DNA from 3 places in the Streptosporangium sp. NPDC003464 genome. Region 2 is predicted to be linked to each of the others. Evidence: riboswitches for the same ligand, from Rfam matches in the RefSeq annotation. Region 2 holds a riboswitch; each other region holds the start of a gene.
The links. A riboswitch is a leader RNA that binds a small molecule or an ion and turns the genes downstream of it on or off. The one in region 2 is predicted to bind cyclic di-AMP.
Positions count from the first base shown of each region.

Region 1: linked by a shared signal. The riboswitch ahead of ACWDS7_RS18280 (C40 family peptidase) and the one ahead of ACWDS7_RS12330 (C40 family peptidase) in region 2 are both predicted to bind cyclic di-AMP.
Region 3: linked by a shared signal. The riboswitch ahead of ACWDS7_RS25050 (coiled-coil domain-containing protein) and the one ahead of ACWDS7_RS12330 (C40 family peptidase) in region 2 are both predicted to bind cyclic di-AMP.

Region 1 is NZ_JBSFPS010000073.1:14,793-22,433, forward strand. It holds gene ACWDS7_RS18270 (NlpC/P60 family protein) at 1-640, shown strand, start outside; gene ACWDS7_RS18275 (hypothetical protein) at 938-1,306, shown strand; cyclic di-AMP (ydaO/yuaA leader) riboswitch at 1,573-1,731, shown strand; gene ACWDS7_RS18280 (C40 family peptidase) at 1,877-2,332, shown strand; partial or broken gene ACWDS7_RS18285 (IS1182 family transposase) at 2,465-4,109, shown strand; gene ACWDS7_RS18290 (hypothetical protein) at 4,129-4,491, opposite strand; gene ACWDS7_RS18295 (hypothetical protein) at 4,795-5,580, shown strand; gene ACWDS7_RS18300 (M48 family metallopeptidase) at 5,789-7,066, shown strand; gene ACWDS7_RS18305 (glycosyltransferase family 4 protein) at 7,063-7,641, shown strand, end outside.
Region 2 is NZ_JBSFPS010000042.1:13,606-21,246, forward strand. It holds gene ACWDS7_RS12320 (branched-chain amino acid aminotransferase) at 1-1,026, opposite strand, end outside; gene ACWDS7_RS12325 (3-isopropylmalate dehydrogenase) at 1,199-2,245, opposite strand; cyclic di-AMP (ydaO/yuaA leader) riboswitch at 2,414-2,641, shown strand; gene ACWDS7_RS12330 (C40 family peptidase) at 2,629-3,273, shown strand; gene ACWDS7_RS12335 (hypothetical protein) at 3,337-3,459, opposite strand; gene serA (phosphoglycerate dehydrogenase) at 3,772-5,361, opposite strand; gene ACWDS7_RS12345 (hypothetical protein) at 5,578-6,537, shown strand; gene ACWDS7_RS12350 (FtsX-like permease family protein) at 6,698-7,641, opposite strand, start outside.
Region 3 is NZ_JBSFPS010000117.1:19,411-27,051, forward strand. It holds gene ACWDS7_RS25015 (AI-2E family transporter) at 1-677, opposite strand, end outside; gene ACWDS7_RS25020 (TIGR03086 family metal-binding protein) at 834-1,406, shown strand; gene ACWDS7_RS25025 (50S ribosomal protein bL37) at 1,407-1,484, opposite strand; gene ACWDS7_RS25030 (PepSY domain-containing protein) at 1,551-2,087, opposite strand; gene ACWDS7_RS25035 (HD domain-containing protein) at 2,153-2,749, shown strand; gene ACWDS7_RS25040 (DeoR/GlpR family DNA-binding transcription regulator) at 2,834-3,634, shown strand; gene galT (galactose-1-phosphate uridylyltransferase) at 3,631-4,710, shown strand; cyclic di-AMP (ydaO/yuaA leader) riboswitch at 4,782-4,917, shown strand; gene ACWDS7_RS25050 (coiled-coil domain-containing protein) at 4,971-5,930, shown strand; gene ACWDS7_RS25055 (hypothetical protein) at 6,770-7,606, shown strand; gene ACWDS7_RS25060 (hypothetical protein) at 7,576-7,641, shown strand, end outside.

The sequences.
Region 1 (7,641 bases), on a different contig from region 2:
CGACCCCGGGCTGCTGCTGGGTGGCCTGGCCAGGGCCGAGCAGATGTCCGCCGCCCGCGCCCGCTCCCTGGAGGCCTTCGACGAGGCCAACAAGGCGCTGCGCGACAACCGCGACAAGGCCAAGGTCGCCCTGGGCGAGGCCGACGCGACACGCGACGAGCTGGCCGCGGAGAAGGCCAAGGTCGAGAAGATGGTCAGGGCCCAGACCAAGCTGCTGCGCGAGCTCGGCACCTTCAAGACCGGCAACCCCAACAGCACCGGGATCCAGTACAACGGCCCGGCCTCGGGCAACGCCCGGGCCGCCCTGGACTTCGCCTTCGCCCAGATCGGCAAGCCGTACCAGTACGGAGGCACGGGTCCGGGCGGCTGGGACTGCTCCGGCCTCGTCCAGGCGTCCTGGCGCAGCGGCGGCGTCAGCCTCCCCCGTACGACCTGGGAGCAGTGGAGCTGGGGCGCGAGCCGTAAGGTCTCACTGAGCGAGCTCCAGGCCGGAGACCTCATCTTCAGCGAGGGCCTGGGCCACGTGAGCATCTACGCCGGCAACGGCCGGATCGTCCACGCCCCGCAGACCGGAGACGTCGTCAAGGTCGTCCCCCTGTCGGCCTACGGCCGCCGCCTGGTCGGGGCCGTCCGCCCCTGACGGCCGGTCTCCCGGAGCAGCCGCCCGCTGTGCTTGCCCGCCGGGCGCCTGGGCTTGTTCTTGACCGCCGGGTGCCTGCGATGGCTGTCCGTCCCTGATGGCCTCTCCCGGAATGTCCGTTCCCGGAGCGTCCGTCCGCCCCGACCGCCGGTCTCCCGGAGTGTCCGTCCGCCCCTGACGGTCAGGCGCTTGGAGTAGCCGGCCGCTCCGGGCCAGGCGTACGGCCCTGCCTCAGGTCCGCCGGACGCCCCTCGCCGCGGCTCTCGTGAGAGGCGTCCGCGTTCAGCGGGGGCGTCGATGTCCCGCGCGGCCGCCCGGGACCCGGGAGGTCTGGCGGCCACCACCGCCACGGTCTACGACACGGCGGGCCGGACCGCCAGGACCACCCGGCCCGGGGGCGTGGGGTGGGCCCCGCCCCCGGCCGTGCTCTCCTATGCCCTGGGCATCGGCAGGGTGCTGGAGGAGCGGCGCGTCGACGGCGCGGGCACGTTCACCGCCCGCTACGGCGAGGAGGGGGTCTTCGACGCCGACGCCGACGTCGACGCCGACCGGAGCCGCCTGGCGGCGATCACCGCGGAGGCGGACAACGCCTGCGAGTCCTGGCCCGGCGACCCGCTCCGCCGGCGGGGATCGAAGATCGCAATAAGTGTGACTGATGTTACATAAAAGACGATCTTCACATGATGCTCAGGAGAATGTGACGAGAGTCATAACGGGATAAGAGAACCGCCTATCACGCAGGGATTACGGAACTTCGGAAGTCCTTGTCGATCTCCATTTCCTTTGCATTGCTTTGCTGAAATTTGGGGATCGGAGTACCTTCTGGCGTCGCGGTGGCACGCCATGTCACCGCGATGGATGCCTGCCCGGAAGCCGGCATTCCGCTAAAGAATCCAACTGGCCGCCGCTCCCCTGAGGGGTCGGACCCCACCCGCGGCGGCCTGCCGAATCCGTGCAGCCAGGAGGCATGGAACCGGGGACCCAAGGGCCCTCAAGGTATGGCCAGGGGTGAATCGGCATATGTCATGCCGTAGGGCGACTTCCCCGCCCGAATCCGTCAGCTAACCCGGTAGGCATCAGTGGAAGTCCCAAGGAGAAATCCTGTCTACCACCCTGCGTAACCCTCGTCTGTCGCGCCTTGCCCGCCTTTCCCTCGGCGGTGTCGCACTCACCCTGACCGCCTCCTCCGGAGCGGTCGCGCTGGGCTCCGCGGCGGCACAGGCGGAGACGGACAACGTGCATGTCATCCAGGTCAAAAGCACCGCGAAGGCCGCCAAGGCCGGGACGGGCAAGACCAGGAAGGCCGGCACGAGCAAGGTCGCACGACAGAAGGCGAAGGCGGCCAAGGCCGTCTCGGCGGCCACGAAGCAGATCGGCGATCCGTACCGGTGGGGAGCCTCCGGTCCCGGCGCGTTCGACTGTTCCGGGCTCGTCCAGTACGCGTGGCGCAAGGCCGGCGTCTCCCTCCCCCGGATCACGCACAGCCAGTACCGCGCCGTCAGGAAGAAGGTCTCGTGGCGCAGCCTGCGCCCCGGTGACCTGCTGTTCTTCTACGGCAAGGGCCACGTGGGCATGTATGTCGGCAAGGGCAAGATGGTCCACTCGCCGAGCAGCGGCAAGACGGTCCGGACCGTGCGGCTGAAGGGGTACTACAAGTCCTCCTTCGCCGGAGCGGTCCGCCCCGGCGGCTGACGGAGGGAATCGGCCCCGCCCATCCCCGGTGGAGACACCGTTGGCGAAGTAGATCAAAAAGCAGCGGCCCCGTGATCACGTCTGTGATCACGGGGCCGCTATTGTCGTTCTTGCTCGCGGATGGAGTCGTGGGTGTCGCTGCGTTCGACTGGTCCAGATCAGATCCCGACGGCAACCCTGATGGTAGCCCGGGCAGCCTTCCCGAAAGGCAGCCTGGCGATCCGCATCCGAGATGCGTTGGGTGTCCTGTTCCAGGACGGTGACTTCGCCGTGGCGTTCTCCGCTCGTGGCCGGCCAGCGCTGTCCCCTGCTCGGCTGGCGCTGGTGTCGATCCTGCAGTTCGGCGAGGGATTGTCCGACCGGCAGGCGGCTGAGGCCGTGCGGGCGCGGATCGACTGGAAGTACGCGCTCGGGTCAGAGCTGACCGACGCCGGCTTCGACCACTCGGTGCTCAGCGAGTTCCGGGCTCGCCTGATCGCAGGGTCGCTTGAACAAAGCCTGCTGGACACGATCCTGGAGCGTGCCATGACCGCCGGGCTGCTGCGAGCCGGTGATCGGCAGCGGACGGACTCCACCCATGTGCTCACGGCTATGCGCACGATGAATCGGCTGGAGCAGGTGCATGAAACGGTGCGCGCCGCGCTCAACGCGCTGGCCGCCGCCGCACCTGACTGGCTGCTCGCTCAGGCCGAACGTGGGTGGTTCGAGCGCTACGAGGCTCGCGTTGAGGACTATCGACTGCCCCAGAACAAGGCTGAGCGCATTCGACTTGGCCACGAGATCGGCGCCGACGGGAACGGCGTCCTGCGTGCGGTGTACTCGCCCGGCCGCTCCCGGATGGCTGCGCGACCTCCCCGCGGTGCAGACGCTGCGCCACGTATGGATCCAGCAGTACGTCACCATCGACGATCAACTGCGCTGGCGAGCCCCTGACGAGCAGCCGCCAGGCACGATCCGCCAGATCTCTCCGTATGACGGCGAGGCCTGATCGGGAACCAAGCGCGACTCGCACTGGGACGGCTACAAGGTGCACCTCACCGAGACGTGCGACACCGACGCCCCGCATTTGATCACCAACGTGATCACCGCCCCGTCGCCTGGCAGCGACTACGAAGCCACCGACCAGGTTCAGGAGGCCCTGGCCTCGCACGAGCTGACACCGGCGGTGCATCTGGCCGACAAGGGCTACATGAGCGCGCACAACCTCGCACGCGCCGATCGCCGCGGCATCGAGCTGCTGGGACCGATGATGCCCGACAACGCCTGGCAAAGCGCCGAGGGCAACGGCTTCGCCGTCAGCGACTTCACCATCGACTGGGACAACCGCGTCATGACCTGCCCCGCCGGAGCCACCAGCCTGCCCTGGGCCAACGAAACCGACCAAGGCGGAACCCCGGTCATCCGCGTGCGCTTTTCGATGCGTGACTGCAAGGACTGCCCCAGCCGGGACCTCTGCACCCGCGGGGCCAAAGGCCGACGCATCACCCTGCGCCCGCAGGAGGAGCATGAAGCCCTGCAACGCGCACGACAGAGGAAAAGCATCGACGAATGGCAGCAGCGCTATGCCCACCGGGCAGGTGTCGAGGGCACCATCGCCCAAGGTGTCGATGGCTTTGGCCTGCGCAGATCCCGCTACCGCGGGACCGCCAAGACCCATCTCCAGCACCTTCTCATCGCCGCGGCGATGAACCTCACCCGGCTCGACGCATGGCTTACCGGAACGCCGCTGGCCCCGACCCGCACCTCGCATTTCGCCGCTCTGCTTCCGGCAGCGTAATGAGATTCAACTAAGAAGGTCAGTGCAGCGGAGCGTACGGCTCCCACAAGGCCGCGAGCGCCGCCACGGCTGCGAAGGCCACGAACTGCATGACCACGATGCCATTACGTCGGCGCCGCCAGGCAGCAACCACAGTGACGATCAAGATCAAGGCCATGACTGTGAAGGAGCCGTAGGCGACGGTGGAGCGAAAGGTCATCTCCGCCTGCCACTGCGCGGGAGAGGGGTCTCCGCCCGAGCAGAGCACAGTGGCGCCGTCGCACAGCACGCTCCGGTTGCGTGCCCAGTTGATGGCGAACCCCGTAGCCATCAACAGAGCCACGTCCCCAATCAGCACTGCGACAGTGGCGACGATGCGCCCGGTTAAGTCGTCCGTCTTCACGGGCAAAGCCTAGAGGCCGCGCGGATCCGGCGTGCATCCCGGAGCTGGTTGTCATCCCCGTCCTCACAGGCGTGTTTTTGGTGGTCTCAGCGGTGAAGCTGGCCAGGCGCGCCCCCTCAACACGTGAAATGGCCCCGTGATCACATTAGTGATCACGGGGCCGCTTCTGTCTTATCTACTTCGCCAACGGTGTCTCCCCGGTGGATGGACGGGGCCGCTCCATGTCCGTCGAGTGGACGGGGCCGCTCCATGTCCGTCGAGTGGACGGGGCCGCTCCGTGTCCGTCGAGTAGCATCGACTCATATGTCCGCCCCGAGAGGGCGCCGCGCCGTGCTCACCGGGATGCTGGCGCTGATGGGCGCCGGCCTGACCGCCGGAGCGGGACCGCTTCCGCAGCGGACGCGCGACCCCTGGCCCGGCTCCGCCACCGTGGTCCGCGGCGAGCACTCCGTCGTGATCGGCCACCACGTCCCCCGGGCCGACCTCCGCGACCTGGCGTCGCGGGCCGACCGCGCCGGCCGCGCCGTCGGGCGGATCTGGGGGCCGGTCCGGCCGGTGATCCTCTTTCCCGCCACCGACGCCGAGGCGGCGGCGCTCGCGGGCGCCGGGAGCACCGGCGGCCTGGCCGCGATGGCCACCGCCGACCGGGTGATCGTCCTGCCGTCGGGCTACGCGGAGCTCAGCGAGGTCGGCCGGGACGTGGTGATCGCCCACGAGCTCACGCACGTGGCCACCGGCGCGACCAGGGGCGGCCGGGTGCCGGCGTGGCTGTCGGAGGGGTTCGCCGACTACGTGGGATACCGTGACGCCGGGATCGGGGTCCGCGAGGCCGCCGCGGAGCTGGCCGAGGAGGTGCGCGCGGGCACCCTGCCCGCCCGGCTGCCGGAGGCCGCCGACTTCGCCCCCGGCGCGCCGCGGCTGGCGCAGTCCTACGAGGAGGCCTGGCTCGCCTGCCGCTACATCGCGGAGCGCTTCGGCGAGAAGGCGCTGGTGAGGCTCTACGGTAGCGATGTCGGCAGCGCACTGGGCCTGTCGCGGGCGGAGCTCACCGCCGCCTGGCGTGACCACCTCCGGAGGGAACTGGCATGACGCGGACCACGACGGACACGCCCTCCGGCCGCCGGCGCGCCCCGGCGGCGCCGGCCGCGGCGGACCACCCGTGTCGCGGAGCGGCGCCGGCCGCGGCGGACCGCCCGGTCCGCAGAGAGGTGCCGGCCGCGGCGGACCGCCCGGTCCGCAGAGAGGTGCCGGCCGCGGAGGGCGCGGCGGGCCGTCCGGTCCCGCGGGGAGGGCTGCGATGACGACGGTCGTGACGGAGGCGCGCCCGGGGGTCCGGGCGGCCGGGTGGGCGCTGGCCGCCCTCGGCGTGGCCACGCTGGCGATCGTGGCGCTGACCACGCCCTGGCGGGCCCTGCCCGCCGCGGCCCCGCCCGTCGCCCCGGACCCGGCCCGGGACTTCACCCCCGACCAGATCGCCCGCTCCGAGGTCTTCGACGCCGTGCTCAGCGCGCCCGCCTACCTGTCGCTGGGCCTGACCCTGGTGGTGGCCGGGCTCCTGGTGGCCACCCCGCTGGGCGCGCGGCTGCTGGGCCGGCTGCGGGGGCCGTGGTGGCTGCGGGTGCTGCTCGGCGTCCTCGCGCTGTCGGCGGCGACGCAGATCCTGCGCTGGCCGCTGGGCATGTGGTCGGAGACCTACCTGCGCGAGTTCGGCCTGTCCACCCAGCACTGGCCGGACTGGACGGCCGACCGGCTCAAGAACATCGGCATCCAGGCCGGGCTGAGTGCGATCATGGTGCTCGCGGTGGTGGCGCTGGCGCGCCGCTACCGGCGCTGGTGGATCCCCGCGGCCGTCGGCGCGTTCGTGCTGACCGTGGCCGCCTCCTTCACCTACCCGGTGCTGATCGAGCCGGTCTTCAACGACTTCACGCCGATGCCCGCCGGACAGCTCCGCGACGACCTGCTCGCCATGGCCGACCGCGACGGCGTGCCCGTCGAGGACGTCCTCGTCGCCGACGCCTCCCGGCGGACCACCGCGCTCAACGCCTACGTCTCCGGGTTCGGCGCGACCCGCAGGATCGTGGTCTACGACACGCTGCTGCGGGCCCCCGCGGACGAGGTCGAGCTGGTGGTCGCGCACGAGCTGGGCCACGCCAAGGCCGGTGACGTGCTGTACGGCACGCTCGTCGGCGGCCTGGGCGCGGCCTGCGGGGCGTGCCTGCTCTATCTGGTGACGTCCTGGGGGCCGGTACGGCGGCGCACCGGGATCGCCTCGGTGGCCGACCCGAGGGCGGCCGGCCTGCTGGTGGGGCTGCTGAGCCTGGCCACGGTCCTGTCCGGGCCGGCGCAGAACCTGGTCAGCAGGCACATCGAGGCCCGCGCCGACGCGCACGCGCTGGACCTGACCAGGGACCCGGCGGTGTTCGTGTCCATGCAGAAACGGCTGTCGGTCACCAACATCTCGGACCTGTCGCCGGACGGCGTCGAATACGTGCTCTACGTCTCACATCCCACCGCGCCGCAGCGCATCGCCATGGCGCGTTCCTGGGCCCTGCTGAACGGCATGCAGGAGCCGTGAACCGTGCGCTGATCGTCACCAACGACTTCCCGCCCAGAGCCGGCGGCATCCAGTCGTTCGTGCACGGTCTGGCCGCCTGCCTCCCGCCGGACTCGGTGACCGTCTACGCCCCGCGCTGGCCCGGCTGCGAGGCGTTCGACGCGCGGCAGCCGTATCCGGTCGTGCGGCACCCCACCTCGCTGATGCTGCCCACGCGCGGGGTCGCCCGCCGGGCCGCGGAGCTGGTCGCCGAGTCCAAGTGCGACACCGTGGTGTTCGGGGCGGCGGCCCCGCTGGGCCTGCTGGCGCCCAGGATGCGCGCCGCCGGGGCGGACCGCGTCGTCATGGTCACCCACGGCCACGAGGCCTCCTGGGCCCAGGTCCCGCTCGCCCGCCGCCTGCTGGCCAGGATCGGCGGCCACGCCGACGTGGTCACCTACCTGGGCGACTACACCCGGCAGCGGCTGGCCCGGGTGATCCCCGCCGGCAAGCTGGTACGGCTCGCGCCCGGCGTCGACACCGGGGTGTTCCGGCCGGACGCCGGTGGGGGACAGGTGCGCGCGGCACTGGGGCTGGGGGAGCGGCCGGTCGTGGTC
Region 2 (7,641 bases):
GCGGATCCTGGCGGTGACGGGGCCCTGGGTGCCGTCGCCGACCGTCCAGGCGCGGTCGGCGCCCTTGACCGAGCCGACGGGGGTCACGACCGCCGCGGTGCCGCAGGCGAAGACCTCGGTGAGCTCGCCGGACTCGCAGCCCGCCTGCCACTCCTCGATCGACAGGCGCCCCTCCTCGGCGGTCAGGCCCAGCTCGGAGGCGAGGGCGAGGATCGAGTCGCGGGTGATGCCGGGCAGGAGCGTGCCGGTGAGGGCCGGGGTGAGCAGGCGGTCGCCGTAGACGAAGAACAGGTTCATCCCGCCCATCTCCTCGACGTAGCGGTGCTCGGCCGCGTCGAGCCAGACCACCTGGTCACAGCCCTGCTCGACGGCCTGACGCTGGGCGACGAAGGCCGCCGCGTAGTTGCCGCCGCACTTGGCGAAGCCGGTGCCGCCGGGGGCGGCGCGGGTGTATTCGGTGGACAGCCAGACCGAGACGGCCTTGCTGCCGCCGAAGTAGGCGGCCGCCGGGGAGGCGATCACCATGTAGCGGTAGGACCGGGACGGGTAGTTGACGCCGAGCGCGGCCTGCGTGGCGATCATGAAGGGGCGCAGGTAGAGGCTGTGCCCCGGGGTGGTGGGGACCCACTCGCGATCGGTCTGGACGAGGAGCTCCAGCGACTCGACGAACGCCTCCTCGGGCAGCTCCGGCATGGCCATCCGCACCGCCGACTGGTTGAAGCGGGCGGCGTTGGCGTAGGGCCGGAAGGACGCGATCGCGCCGCTCTCCTGGCGGTAGGCCTTCAGGCCCTCGAAGAGCTCCTGGGCGTAGTGGAAGACCGCGGTCGCCGGGTCCAGGCTCAGCGGGCCGTACGGCGTGAGCCGCGCGTCGTGCCAGCCCTCCCCCTCGGTGTAGTCGATCGAGATCATGTGATCGGTGAATGCCTGCCCGAACCCGGGGCTCGCCAGTACCTGCTCACGCTCGGCTGCGGTGCGAGCGTGGTCGGAGAGCTGCACGTCGAAGCTGAGCTTCTGAGCGGTGGTCATGGCGGAGATCCTTCTCTTGAGGCGGTCTGCCCTTGGATCCATTCTGCGATGGACCCAGGTAACGGGAAACTACTGCATCTGTGTCGAAAACCGGCACTGCCGGGATAAACAAAGACGCGCCTGACAGCTCTTGTGAGCCGCCAGACGCGTCTGGGTGGGGGAGGCGGCTCTGTCAGCCGGCTACTCGGGCGGTGATGTCGTCACCGATCTCGTGAGTGGTCCGGCCGGTCCAGCCGGTGAGCCGCTCGACCAGGTCGTCGGCGACGGCCTGCTCGACCTTGGCGGCCTCGTCGGCCAGCCCGAGGTGGTCCAGGAGCATGGCGACCGACAGGATCGTGGCGGTCGGGTCGGCCTTGCCCTGGCCCGCGATGTCGGGGGCGCTGCCGTGGACCGGCTCGAACATGCTCGGCGCGGTCCGGTCGGGGTTGATGTTGCCGCTGGCCGCCAGGCCGATGCCGCCGGCGACGGCGGCGCCGATGTCGGTGATGATGTCGCCGAAGAGGTTGTCGGTGACGATCACGTCGAACCGCTCCGGCTGGGTGACGAAGAACATCGAGGCCGCGTCGACGTGGCAGTAGTCGGTCTGGACGTCGGGGTATTCCAGGCCGACCCGGTCGAACGTGCGGGCCCAGAGGTCACCGGCGTAGGTGAGCACGTTGGTCTTGTGGACCAGCGTCAGCTTCTTGCGGGGACGACCGAGCGCCTTGTCGAAGGCGTAGCGGACGACGCGCTCGACGCCGAAGGCGGTGTTCAGCGACTCCTGGGTGGCGACCTCGTGCGGGGTGCCGCGGCGCAGCACGCCGCCCGCGCCCGCGTAGAGGCTCTCGGTGCCCTCACGGACGACGACCATGTCGATGTCCTCGGGGCGGGCCTTGCCCAGCGGGGTCTCGACGCCGGGGAAGAGCTTGACCGGACGGAGGTTGACGTAGTGGTCGAGCTCGAAGCGGAGCCTGAGCAGCAGGTCGCGCTCCAGGATGCCCGGCGGCACGCTGGGGTCGCCGATCGCGCCGAGCAGGATCGCGTCGTATCCGCGCAGCTCGTCCAGGACCGCGTCGGGAAGGGTCTCACCGGTCCGGTGGTAGCGCTTGGCGCCGAGATCGTAGGTGACGGTCTCCACCTTCGTGCCGACCGCTTCGAGCACCTTCAGGCCCTCGGTGACGACCTCGACTCCGATCCCGTCCCCGGGGATGACTGCCAGACGAATGTTGCGCGAATCCATGCAGGCACCTTACCGGTCCGTCTCGGTAATCGAACACCGATCTCACCCATCGGACATTTTCGCGCGTACGGGACCTCATGATCCACAGCTGTCCTGGCTCTTATGATCCCTTTGTCCGCTTTTGCGACGTATTGACCCTTTCGTTAAGTTTCGTTATGGTCCTCTGCATTCGAACCGATGCCTAATCCGCCGGGCCGTCCCCCCTTCGGCCTGCGCGGAGCCGGGGAACCACTTCCGGGACCCACGGCCGCCCAGGACTCCGCGCTTCGCCTGGCGGAGCCATGTCCTGAGCCGCCTTCACGGATCCCTTGGGGCGAATCAGCGCTTCGCGCGCCGTAGGGCGGCCTCCACGCCCGAGCCCGACAGCTAACCCGGCCGGCCCTATGGAAGGAACCATCCTGTCCGGCAAGATTCACCCCCGCGTCCTGTCCCTGCTCGTCGCCGGCGCCGCCGTGCTCGCGACCCCGTCCCTCGCGCTGGCCGACTCCCCCAAGGCCGACTCTCCCAAGGCCGACGCCCCCGCCCCCGTCACCGCCACCGCGCCGCTCACCGGGCCCAAGCTCAAGGAGATCGTCACCAAGGATGCTCCCGTGCCCGCCTGGAAGAAGGCCGTGAAGTGGGCCATGTCCAAGCGCGGCACGCCTTACGTCTGGGGCGGCACCGGCAACGGCGGCTTCGACTGCTCCGGCCTGATGCTCCGCGCCTACGGCGCCGCCGGGATCAAGCTGCCCCGCGTGGCCGCCGACCAGTACGCGGCGTTCTCCAAGAAGGTCTCCTGGAAGAACCTCAAGCCCGGCGACCTCGTCTTCTTCCACAATCTCGGGCACGTCGGCATGATCACCAAGCCGGGTTACATGGTCCACGCCCCGCAGACCGGCGACGTGGTCAAGGAGGAGAAGCTCAACTCCTGGCGTCGCAGCACGTTCGTCGGCGGCGTCCGCCCCGACCGCGCGGGCGTGAAGCTCGCCGCCGAACAGGCCAAGCTCGCGGCCCAGCCCGCCCCCACGATGCTCCAGGCCACCCCCTGATCCCCGGAGGGCGCCGGTCACCCGGACCGGCGCCCCGCGGGTCGGGATGAGAGCCCTACCCGGCTAGCGGGTGGGAGCGCCCCCGTTGTCGCGGCGGTCCAGGGCGGTCTGGAGCGCGTCGGCGGCCTCGTCTTCGGCGTCTTCGGGACGGTTCCAGGGATACATGTCGTACATGGCGATTCTCATCTCGGTCGCATGCGGGCAGGGAGAGATGGTCCGGACTCCGGTCACGGATCGGACCGGGCCTGAGTGCCGCGGGTCCGGATCGCGGACCGGCGGCGCGGGGCCGGCGTGCGCCGCCACACCGCGGCGGGCTGCCGGCCTGCCCTGTCAGGCCCCGCCGCGGCAGGTAATGAGTGCGAGAACCTGGCGCATTTCCTGCCAGGTTACCTGCCCGTACGGACACCGTCCCGCACTCCGTACACACTTCTCACATGCTGAGACGCACAACGGCTGCCGCCCCCGGCTTCCCGGGGACGGCAGCCGTCGCCGTGCGCGCTAGTCGGCCAGGTCGACCGAGCGACCGCTGTCGGCGCCGATCTCGGCGCCGATCACGTCGAGCACGTCGGCCGGGATGGCGGAGTCGACGGTCAGCGCGATGAGGGCCTTGCCGCCCTTCGCGTCCCGGGCCACCTGCATCGAGGCGATGTTGATGCTGTGGTCGCCGAGGATGCGGCCGACGACGCCGACGATGCCGGGGCGGTCGGTGTAGGTGAAGAACGACAGGTGGTCGGTCGGCTCGATCTCCATCTGGTAGCCGTTGACCTCGACGATCTTGGTGATCTGACGCGGGCCCGACAGGGTGCCCGAGACCGAGACCGTGCGGCCGTCGGCCAGCACGCCGCGGACGGTGACGACGTTGCGCCAGTCGGGGCTCTCGGAGCTGGTGACCAGCTCGACGGTCACGCCGCGGTCCTTGGCCAGGAGCGGGGCGTTGACGTAGGTGACCGAGTCTTCGACCACGTCGGTGAAGATGCCCTTGAGCGCCGCCAGCTCCAGCACGCGGACGTCCTGGGAGGCGATCTCACCGCGGACCTCGACGTCAAGCCTGGTGGCGACCTCGCCCGCGAGGGCGGTGAAGACCCGGCCGAGCTTCTCGGCCAGCGGCAGGCCCGGCTTGACGTCCTCGGCGACGACGCCGCCCTGGACGTTGACCGCGTCCGGCACGAACTCCCCGGCGAGGGCGAGCTTCACGCTGCGCGCGACCTGGGTGCCGGCCTTCTCCTGGGCCTCGTGGGTGGAGGCGCCCAGGTGCGGGGTGACGACGACCTGGTCCAGCTCGAACAGCGGGCTGTCGGTGACCGGCTCCTTGGGGAAGACGTCGATGCCGGCGCCGGCGACGCGGCCTTCCTTGATCGCCGAGTAGAGCGCGTTCTCGTCGATGATGCCGCCGCGGGCGACGTTGATCAGGCGCACCGACGGCTTGACCGTGTGGAGCTCCTTGTCACCGATGAGCCCGATCGTCTCCTTGGACTTGGGCAGGTGCACGGTGATGAAGTCGGCCTCGCGCAGGGCCTCCTCCAGCGAGACCAGGCGGACGCCCATCTGCGCGGCGCGGGCCGGCTGCAGGTAGGGGTCGTAGGCGATCAGCTCGACGCCGAACGGCTGCAGGCGCTGGGCGACGAGCTGGCCGATCTTGCCGAGGCCCAGGATGGCGACGACCTTCTCGTCGAGCTCCACACCGGTGTACTTCGAGCGCTTCCACTCGCCGCCCTTGAGCGCCAGGTGCGCCTGGGCGACGTTGCGGGCGGAGGCGAGGATCAACGCGACGGTGTGCTCGGCGGCGCTGGTGATGTTGGAGGTGGGCGCGTTGACGACCATGACGCCGGCCTTGGTGGCGGCCTCCACGTCCACGTTGTCCAGGCCGACGCCGGCCCGGGCGACGACCCGGAGCTTGGGGGCGGCCGCGATGGCCTCGGCGTCTACCTGCGTGGCACTGCGCACGATGAGCGCGTCCACGTCGGCGAGGGCGGGCAGGAACTGGGCGCGGTCGGCGCCGTCGGTGTGGCGGACTTCGAAGTCCGCGCCCAGGACCGCGAGACCGGCCTCGGAGAGTTCCTCTGCGACCAGTACGACGGGCTTGTTCACAGGCTAGATCCTTAGAGACGTGGCGGCTGCTGCACGGACCTCACGTATTCTATCGGCGCTTGTGAACGCGTTCACGAGTGTCCCGCGATCCGAGACGGTCACCTGGGGTACCCACCCCCGGAGCATCCATGCGTGGAAAATTCAACTTGGTATTGCTCCAGAGAAAAGTTCACGATTACCCTCATAAGCCGTGGTCCCCTACCTATCGTTCCTCATATGAGCATCGGGAACCCCGCCCTCGGCGATGTGCTCGCGCAGCACGGCGGCCCGCACCGGCTGCTGGCGGCGCTTGCCGAATGGGGACTCCTGGTTGCCGTGCGGCCGGACCGCTCCGTCGTGCTCGGCACGACGCAGGCGGGTGACCGGGTGCTGCTCGGATACACCTCGGCGAGCACCTACGCACGGCACCGTGGCAACCACTCGCTGTCGGCCTGCGACGCCGACACCATCCTCGACATCCAGCGCGTCACCGGTGTGCGGGAAATCGTGATCGACGCCGCGGGCCCGGCGGCCGCCGCCGTGCCCATCGAGGATCTCCAGCGCTACCTGCAGTCGACCCGCACCGGCCCCACGCCGGCGCTGTCGGGCGTGGCCCTGACGGCATACGCGACCGGGGCGATGGCCACGGTCTCGCGCCCGCAGAACCCCCCGGCGGCCCGCCGGCCGGAGTACCCGGTGGCACGCCCGCCGGAGACCCCGGTCGCCCGCCAGCCGGAGTATCCGGTCGCGCGCCCGCCGGAGGCCCCGGTGGCACGCCCGCAGCGGGCCTCCGTGCCGGCCGCGCCCGCCCAGCCGTGGATCCCCGCGCCCCGCCCCCACCTGTCGGGGCCGATGCAGATGGTGGACCCCGGCTACCGGCGGTGCGAGCACCCGATCCTGCCCGCGCTGCGCGTGGCGATCTCGCACGTGCTCGCCGACTACCCGCTCGTCCACCACGTGTGGATCTCCGAGGCCCGCACCTCCTCCGGCGCCCCGGGGATCATGCTGCACGTCAAGGTGCACATGTCGGCCGCCGAGGACGTGGTCCGGGACATCCACCGCGGGGTCCGCGCCCGGCTGCCGCAGCTCGCGGCGAGCGAGGCGCCGATCCTCATGGCCCGGGTCGCCGACGCGCGCAGCGAGCAGCGGATGGTCGAGATCGGCGCCCACGTGGTCTGCGCCGACGTCACCGGCTGACAGAACCTCCGCGCGGGGACGGCCGTCCCACGACGGTGTGTCGGGAACGGCCGTGCGGACGGCCCGCCGTCCCCGACGGGGACCACCTCCGCCGCGGCGCCGGCCGGACGGGCCCGCCCGGGTCCGGCCGGCCGCGGCGACCGGCGGCCTTGCGCCGCCGCTATCCGGTACGGCGGGCCGGCGTCATCCTCGTCCGGGTGAACGCCCCCGCCAACAGCCCCGCCAGCATCGGCAGGCCGAGCACCACCGCGGCGAGGAAGAGCCAGGGGACCTCGATCGTCGGTCCCCCGCCCGACACGGGCAGGATGGCGGCGGTTCCCGTGAGGAGGCCGGCCGGCGTGCCGATCAGCACGCCGAGCCCCGCGATGAACCCGGCCTGCCCGGCGACGACCAGCCTGCGCGTCCCCGGCGGGGCTCCGACGGCGGCCATCGTCGCCAGGTCGGGCCGCATGTCGGCCGCCGCGAGCCCGGTGGCGGCGAACGTGCCGCCCAGCACCAGGACGAGCGCCGCCGCCAGGAGCAGCCACATCGTGAGGGTGTTGTCCTCCCGGAAGCCTTCACGAACATAAACACGGAAGTCGGCGATCCTCGCCCCGAGATCCCACTCCAGGCCCATCGCCTGTTGAGGCGTGAGCAGGCGGGAGGCCGGATCGATGTACAGGGCGCGGTGCTCCGTCTTCAGCCCGGCGGCCTGGACGGCGGCGACCGGCACCACCCCGACGGCATAGCGGGGATTCTCGGCCCTGGCCACGACGGCGGGGACCGTGAACCCACGGATCACCGGCTCCTTCCCGTAGTCCGGTTTCACGCTCAGGCGCAACCTACCGTCCCGCACCAGGCTCGCATCGAATACCACGGCCTTTCCCGAGACGAGCGCGGCCGACGCCACCGGATCCCGCCGCCCCTGGATGAGGGCGAGCAGCCGCTCGTCACCGATCGGCAGGTCCTGGAAGTCGAAACGCCATTCGTTATCGCGAACGGGCTGGGGGCTCAATCTGAGGGCAACGTCCTTGGCGTCTCTGGCCTGGAGACCCTCGATCAGCGGCACCCCCGGCAGCTTCCGTTCAGCGGCGGCCCGCAGCCTGGCCCATCCCGCGTCGTCGA
Region 3 (7,641 bases), on a different contig from region 2:
AGCGGCACTCCCATGATCCACAGGGCGATGGCGTCGAGCACCGCCACGATCAGCCCGAAGACGGTGGAGACGATCAGATAGTTGCAGGTCCCCCGGGCGAACTCGCCCAGCGCACCGACCATGTGGGGCCGCGAGGCCCGCAGCGACCTGACCGCGTCGTGCGCCGCGGTGGCGTCCAGGCTCATCCCGAACAGCAGCAGCGTGATCAGGACGAGCGCCGAGCCGACGCCGAACAGGCCGCCCAGGAAACTCTGGACCAGGCCGATGAGCGAGCCGGGGTCGAGCTTGCTCATCGCCGACCTGACCTGCTCCTGGGTGATGCCGAGGTGGTCGATCTCCCGGGCGATCGAGTCGAGCAGCCGCTGGTACTGACCGGCGTAGGAGGGCAGCAGCGCCACGAGCTGCGCCACCGAGACGACCAGCGCGCCGACCAGCGCGACGAGCAGCAGCAGGACCGTGAGCAGCGGGACCGTGACCAGCACCCACGGCCTGGCGCCCCGGCGGCGCAGCCAGACCCGCAGCGGGCTCACCGCGACGGTGAGGACGAGCGCCAGGAAGGCCGGGCCGGCGATGTCGGCCACCGCCCTGACCCCGGCCAGCGCCACCACCGCGGCGGCCAGCCCGATCACCAGCCTGAAGCCGCGCGAGAATCCAGCCGATCCGGATGCTTCCCCCATGGATGACACTATGGCGCGGCGCGCTCACGCAGAGCGCCAACCGCGCCGCCGCGCCCCCGGAGCACTCCTGCCCGCGCGCGCCGTCCGGTCCGGCCCACGGTCGCGATGACTCCGTACGACTCAGGAGTTACGGTCGAAATGACGACTCGGGAGGACATGATGACTATCGACATACGTGAGGCCTACCGACGCACGCTGGACGACTTCGGCGCTCTTGTGCACCGGATCAAGCCCGAGCAGTGGGGGAACAGGACGCCGTGTGTGGACTGGGACGTGCGCGCGCTGGTCAACCATGTGGTCGGGGAGAACCGCTGGGCTCCGGAGCTGCTCGCCGGACGGACCGTCGCCGAGCTCGGCGACGCCTTCGACGGCGACCTGCTCGGTGACGACCCGCTGAAGGCGTTCGACACCTCGGCGGTGGCCGCCGCCCAGGCGGCGGCCGGGGAGGGGTCCCTGACCCGCACCGTCCACCTGTCGTTCGGCGACGTGGCCGGGGAGGAATACATCACCGAGCTGTTCGCCGACGCCCTCATCCACACCTGGGACCTGGCCCGCGCCATCGGCGCCGACGAGCGGCTCGACCCCGAGCTGGTCGAGACCTGCGCGGTCTGGTTCGCCCGCACGGAGGAGGGCTACCGCCAGGCCGGCGTCATAGGAGAGCAGCAGCCGGTGGCCTCGGACACCGACCCCCAGACCAGGCTGCTCGCCTCGTGGGGCCGCCGCAGCTAGCTAGCGGGCCGTCGGCCGTCGGCCGTGGTTGGCCTTCCGCTTCCTGCGTGCCCGGCTCTTACGTGCCCGTCTGCCCATGCCGACCGCCCCTCTGCGTAGGGTCCGGCCTTCACATTCCTCCTCGGAGGCATGCCGTACAAGGGCTCAAGGGACGATTCTCGTGGCGGCGGTGGCCGCGTTCACCTCGATCTTCCTGGTCCGCCCGGCCGGGTCGACCGCCTCCATCGCCCAGACCACCCCGCCGCGTCTCTCCTCCAGTCCCGCGGCGGTGATCCAGCCGCCCGGCACGGCCTTGGCCGCGGCCTCCCGCGCCCCGGCGACGCCGATCTCGTCGCCGGCGACGAGGTGCGCCGCCGTGCCGGCGGCCTCGGGGTCGGCGGCCTGTCTGTCGACCACCTTCCCGGTGGTCGCGTCCACCCGCAGCTCGGCCAGCACCCCGTCGCCGCCCAGGACCGCCGCCAGCCACACGATCGGCGGCTGCGGGCCGTACAGGTGGAGTCTCGTGACCCGCCCGCCCCGGCCGTCCCTGGCCGCGATGCCGGCGGCCTCGTCGAAGGCGACCGGGGGCGGGGTGAACAGGGCGCTGGGCGTGGGGGCGGGCGGGGGCGACGACGCCGTGCCGCCGCCGTTCCCGCAGGCGGTGACGGTGATCAGGACGAGCAGGACAGAGGTCAGTCGCATGACCGGATCCTCACCGTTCGCGGGGTGGCCGACACGAGCGCTGACCATGGTTTTAGGCTCCCCGCATGAGCGCAGAGCTGATGGACCGCTGGCGGTCCCTGGCCGGGCCCGAGGCCGAGGGCCTCGGGCGGGACCTGATCGCCCGCTACGGCGAGCCGCACCGCAGGTATCACACGGCCGACCATCTGGAGGCCGTGCTGGCCCACATCGACACACTGGCGGGGAGCGCGGCCGATCCCGACCTCGTACGGCTCGCGGCCTGGTTCCACGACGCCGTCTACGACCCGCACCGCAGCGACAACGAGGAGCGCAGCGCCCGGCTGGCCGAGCGCATGCTGCCCGAGATGGGGCTGCCCGCCGGAGCGGTCGCCACGGTGGCCCGGCTGGTCAGGCTCACCGCCACCCACGACCCCGCCCCCGGCGACGCGGACGGCGCCGTGCTGTGCGACGCCGACCTGGCGATCCTGGCCGCTCCGCCGGAGATCTACGCGGCCTACGCGGCGGCCGTGCGCCAGGAGTACTCCTTCGTCCCCGACGACGCCTTCCGGGAGGGCCGGGCGGCGGTGCTGCGCGCGCTGCTCGACCTGCCGGCGATCTTCAAGATCGCCGATCTCGAAGCCTCGGCCAGGGCGAACATCCATGCCGAGCTTGAGCGGCTGTGAGCAGCTATTCACCAGAATTCAACACCGATCACCCAGCTGCCCCGTGATAATTTGGTGGAATCTGTTTGATTAAGGAGTTGGTCAATGCTCGCCCAACAGCGGCAGCAGGCGATTTTGGAGCGGGTGCGCAGCAGCGGCGGGGTCCGGGTCGCCGACCTCGTCCGCGAGCTCGGCGTGTCCGACATGACGATCCGCAGGGATCTCGAGGTGCTGGCCGAGCGCGGCCTGGTGGAGAAGGTGCACGGCGGGGCCACCGTCGCCGGCCCCGGCTCGACCGAGGAGCCCGGCTTCGCCGCCAAGTCGGTGCGCCAGCAGCCGGAGAAGGAGGCGATCGCCCGGCACGCGGCCCAGCTCGTCCGGCCCGGCACGGCCATCGCGCTGTCGGCCGGGACCACGACCTGGACGCTGGCCGGTTCCGTGGTCGACGTGCCCGACCTGACGGTGATCACCAACTCGATCCGGATCGCCGACGTCTTCCACCGCTCCCCCCGCCCGGACCGCACCGTCGTGCTGACCGGCGGCGTCCGCACCCCCTCCGACGCGCTGGTCGGGCCGGTGGCCGTGGCGGCGATCCGCGGGCTCCACGTGGACACCCTGTTCCTCGGCGTGCACGGGATGAGCGCCCGCGCCGGGTTCACCACGCCCAACCTGCTGGAGGCGGAGACCAACCGCGAGCTGGTCGCCTCCGCGCACCGCCTGGTGGTGCTCGCCGACCACACCAAGTGGGGGACGGTGGGGATCAGCACGATCGCCGAGCTGGCCCAGGCCCACGTGGTGATCACCGACTCCGGCCTGCCGGAGGAAGCCCGCGACGAGCTCACCGCCCAGGTGGGCGAGCTGATCATCACCGAGCCGCAGCAGGAGAGCGAGGCGCTGAGCCGATGAAGCGCACCATCACCCACCTGGCCGACGGCCGGGAACTGTTCTACTTCGACCGGCACGACAGCGCCGACCGCGGCGCGATCGACCAGCGGGACCTGCCGCCCCGCCCGGCGGCCTCCGAGCTGCGCTACGACCCGCTCACCGAGGAGTGGATCGCGGTGGCCGGGCACCGCCAGGGCCGCACCTTCCTCCCCCCGGCGAGTGAGTGCCCGCTGTGCCCGTCGACCCCCGGCCATCTGACCGAGGTCCCCTCAGCCTCCTACGACGTGGTCGTCTTCGAGAACCGCTTCCCCTCCTTCTCCTCCCAGATCGGCGAATACCACCAGGTCGGAGGGTTGAGCGAGGTCCGCCCGGGGGCCGGGCGGTGCGAGGTGGTCTGCTTCACCTCCGATCACGACTCCTCCTTCTCCGCGCTCTCGGCCGACCAGGTCGACCTGGTCATGGAGGCGTGGATCGACCGTACGGCGGAGCTGTCGGCGATGCCGGGCGTGGAGCAGGTGTTCTGCTTCGAGAACCGGGGGGCGGAGATCGGGATCACCCTGGCCCACCCCCACGGCCAGATCTACGCCTACCCCTACGTGACCCCGCGCACCAAGCTCTCCCTCGCCGCGGCCGGACGCCACCGGGAGCGGACCGGCCGCAACCTGTTCGCCGACGTGCTGGCCGCCGAGCGGGAGGCCGGGATCCGCGTGGTCGCCTCGAACGAGCACTGGACGGCCTTCGTCCCCGCCGCGGCGCGCTGGCCCGTGGAGGTCCACCTCTACCCGCACCGCCAGGTCCCCGACCTGGGCGCGCTGGAGCCCGCCGAGCGCGCGGCGTTCGGTCCGCTCTACACGGAGGTGCTGCGCCGCCTGGACGGGCTGTACGGCGTGGTCATGCCGTACGTCGCGGCCTGGCACCAGGCGCCGGTGAACGTCGGGCGCGACCTCTCCTACGCGCACCTGGAGCTGTTCAGCATCCGGCGGGCGCCGAACAAGCTGAAGTATCTCGCCGGGTCGGAGTCGGCCATGGGGGCTTTCGTGAACGACGTCCTTCCCGAGGAGGCGGCGCGCCTTTTGCGAGAAGTTGTCACAGGATGATCACTTATTAGTCTCAGATTGGGGTCGCGTTACCTGGGGTTTACCACTACTATCCTCACACATCGGACCTAATGTCCGAAATGCCTAATTCCGGGCGCGTCGCCCGGGAGCCGGGGAACCACCGCACTTGGGGTGAACCACTTCGGTGGAAGGGCTTCCTCCAGCCCGAACCCGTCAGCTAACCCGGTAGGCGGATGGAGAGGAGAGTCGTGGCGGCTCTATCCCCCACGTTCCGTCGCCATGCGGCCTTGACCATTTCCGTGGTTTCGGTCCTCGCGTTCACCTCCGGCACGGCGACCGCGGGCAGCGCGGCCCCCAAGCCCAAGACCGCGGGCAGCGCGGCCCCCAAACCCAAGGAGTCCCAGCTCCGCGCCGAACTGGCCGACCTGAACAAGCGGGTCGACACGCTCATCGAGACCTACGCCGCCAAGCGCGAGTCCCTCAGGAAGGCCCAGGCCGCGGAGGTGGTCGCCAAGGCGGACCTGCGCAAGGCCGAGACCGCCTACCAGGAGGCCGACAAGCAGGTCGACTCCATCGCCCAGCTCCGCTACCAGAGCAGCACCGGCGACCTACCGTCCCTGCTGTTCTCCACCAACATCGACATGGGCGGCGCCGCGATCATGCAGCAGCTCACCGCCCAGCAGAGCGCCTACCTGCAGGGCTTCGCCCAGAGCCGGGACCTGAAGAAACAGGCGGCGGAGAAGGCGGCCCGGCTCACCGAGCAGATCGGCCAGGAGACCGCGGCGGTGGCCACCCAGCGCAAGGAGGCCGAGAAGCTGATCGACGCCATCGAGAAGAAGCTCGACGCGCTCGTCCCCACGGGCTCCGGCCGCCGGGCCGACGGCAGTTGGGCGCCCCAACTGCCCACGGGCGCCGACAACATCACCGACCGCACCCGGATCATGCGCGAGGCCATCGAGAAGCGCTTCGCCCTGCCCTACACGGTCGGCTGCTACCGGGCCGTGAACGACGGCGGCGAACACCCGCTCGGCCGCGCCTGCGACTTCATGATGAGCACCGGCGGCTCGATGCCCTCGGCCGCCCACGTCAAGCTCGGCGACGAGATCGCCGCCTGGGCCGTCAAGAACAGGGCCAGCCTCGGCGTCAAATACGTGATCTGGCGCCAGCGCATCAACTCCGGCTCCGGCTGGCGTCCCATGTCCGACCGCGGCGGCGTCACCGCCAACCACTTCGACCACACGCACATCTCGATGTACTAGCGTCCTGCTGTCCTGTCCTGACCTGCGCCTGCGCCGCTGTGGCGACGGCCCTGACGAACACGCGGCGACCTTGATGCGGGCGGCGAGCCGCAGCGCGACGCTTCCGGAAGCGGGACGTCACGCGGCTTGCCGCCCCTCGGCGGAGCGAGGACGCGCTCCTGCTTGCCGCCGAGCGGCTTGACCTGCCCACGCGCGTGGACGATGCCGCGCGGGCGCAGGCCGGGGCGCCCAACCGTTCCCGGACAGCCGGTTTGTGGGCGTATCCCACGCGGCGACTTGCAGCGACTGGGGCGAGTAGTGCTCGTTGAGCACTACCTGCGACGCCTCCACGTATCTACCTTCTTCTCTTCTCTCCCAGGCGCTCTGTCGGTTTGTGTCCCCGGCTGTCCTGAAGTCGCTGGACATCCCAGGCAGCCTCCCCGGAGTGCGGACGGCGCCGCTGGAGCGCACGCGCTGTCACATTGCCGGCAGCGCCGCCCGGACAGGCGGCGCCGCCCGACGGAAAGGGGACGGAGCGGGAGAAGCGGAGGGAGAAGGCGGAGGAGAAGCGGAAGGGGTCGCCGGACGGCCTGGTGGACCTGCACATCACCGCCGCGCCGCCCGAGGGTTCAAGCGGCCGGCCCGAGTGCGCAAGCTCGTCGAGGGCAGAGCCCCGTCCCTGACCCTCGCATCGGCTCCGTACGGCGAGCTGGAGAGGGTCGAGCACCAGCCGGGGTGGGGAAACCAGGTGAAAGTCGTCGGCTGGGCCATGGACGACGCCTCGGCCACCGCGCCCAGCCAGGTGCTGGTCTACAACAGGGCATCGTCCTGGTGGACCACCGCCGACGCCTATCGGCCCGATGTCGCACATTGGGGGGGACAGGCTGGAGATCCCCGAGCACGTGTCACTGACGGACTACACCCCGGCCATCGACTTCGACACCTACGGTGAGATCGTCAAGGACAAGGTCGACTGGGACCAGGCCCTGCAGAACTCCTACCTCGCGTTGAAGATCCTCGGTCAGCTGTCGGGCTGGGTCGACACGGACTTCGGCAGGACTCTGGAGATCGTCGCCGGAGCGAGCTACCAGATCGGCAAGGCCATCAGCGACTTCCTGCCCGCGGCCACCGGCATGGGATTGGGCGTGCTGAGCAATGTGGCCACCGCGAACATGCTCGGGGCGGTCATGGCAGGCGTCCAGGCTCTGCTGCCGCTGTTCACCGACTCCATGCCGGGCGGCGTCCAGGGCGAGATCATGGCGCTGCGGGACGAGATCTCGGAGTTGGGGAAGCAGATGCAGGCCCGCTTCGACTCCGTCGACGCCCAGCTGTCGGTGATCTACACCGACATGGTGAACAAATTCGACGAGGTCATCCGGATGGGCCGGATCACCCAGACGCAGCTCTACCAGGTGAACTTGCAGATCTCCACGTTGAGCTCCCAGCTCGACAGCTGGGGCGCGGAGATCTTCGCCGCCCTGCAGGAGATCGCCCTCCATGACGCCTCGGCTGTGCTCGACGGGTACGTGCACTACGCCGCCGACCACAACAGGGAGCAGATCCCCAAGGAGCGGTATGTGCATGACGTCGAGATACCGCTCCATGCCGCACTCATGCAGACGGTCACGAGTGCGCCTTTCACCGGCCCGGTCAAGGTCGACGGCGAGTGGAAGGGAGCCAGATCGATGAGGCCCTGAAGGTCTACAAGGCGGTGACCAGGGCGGCGACCCTG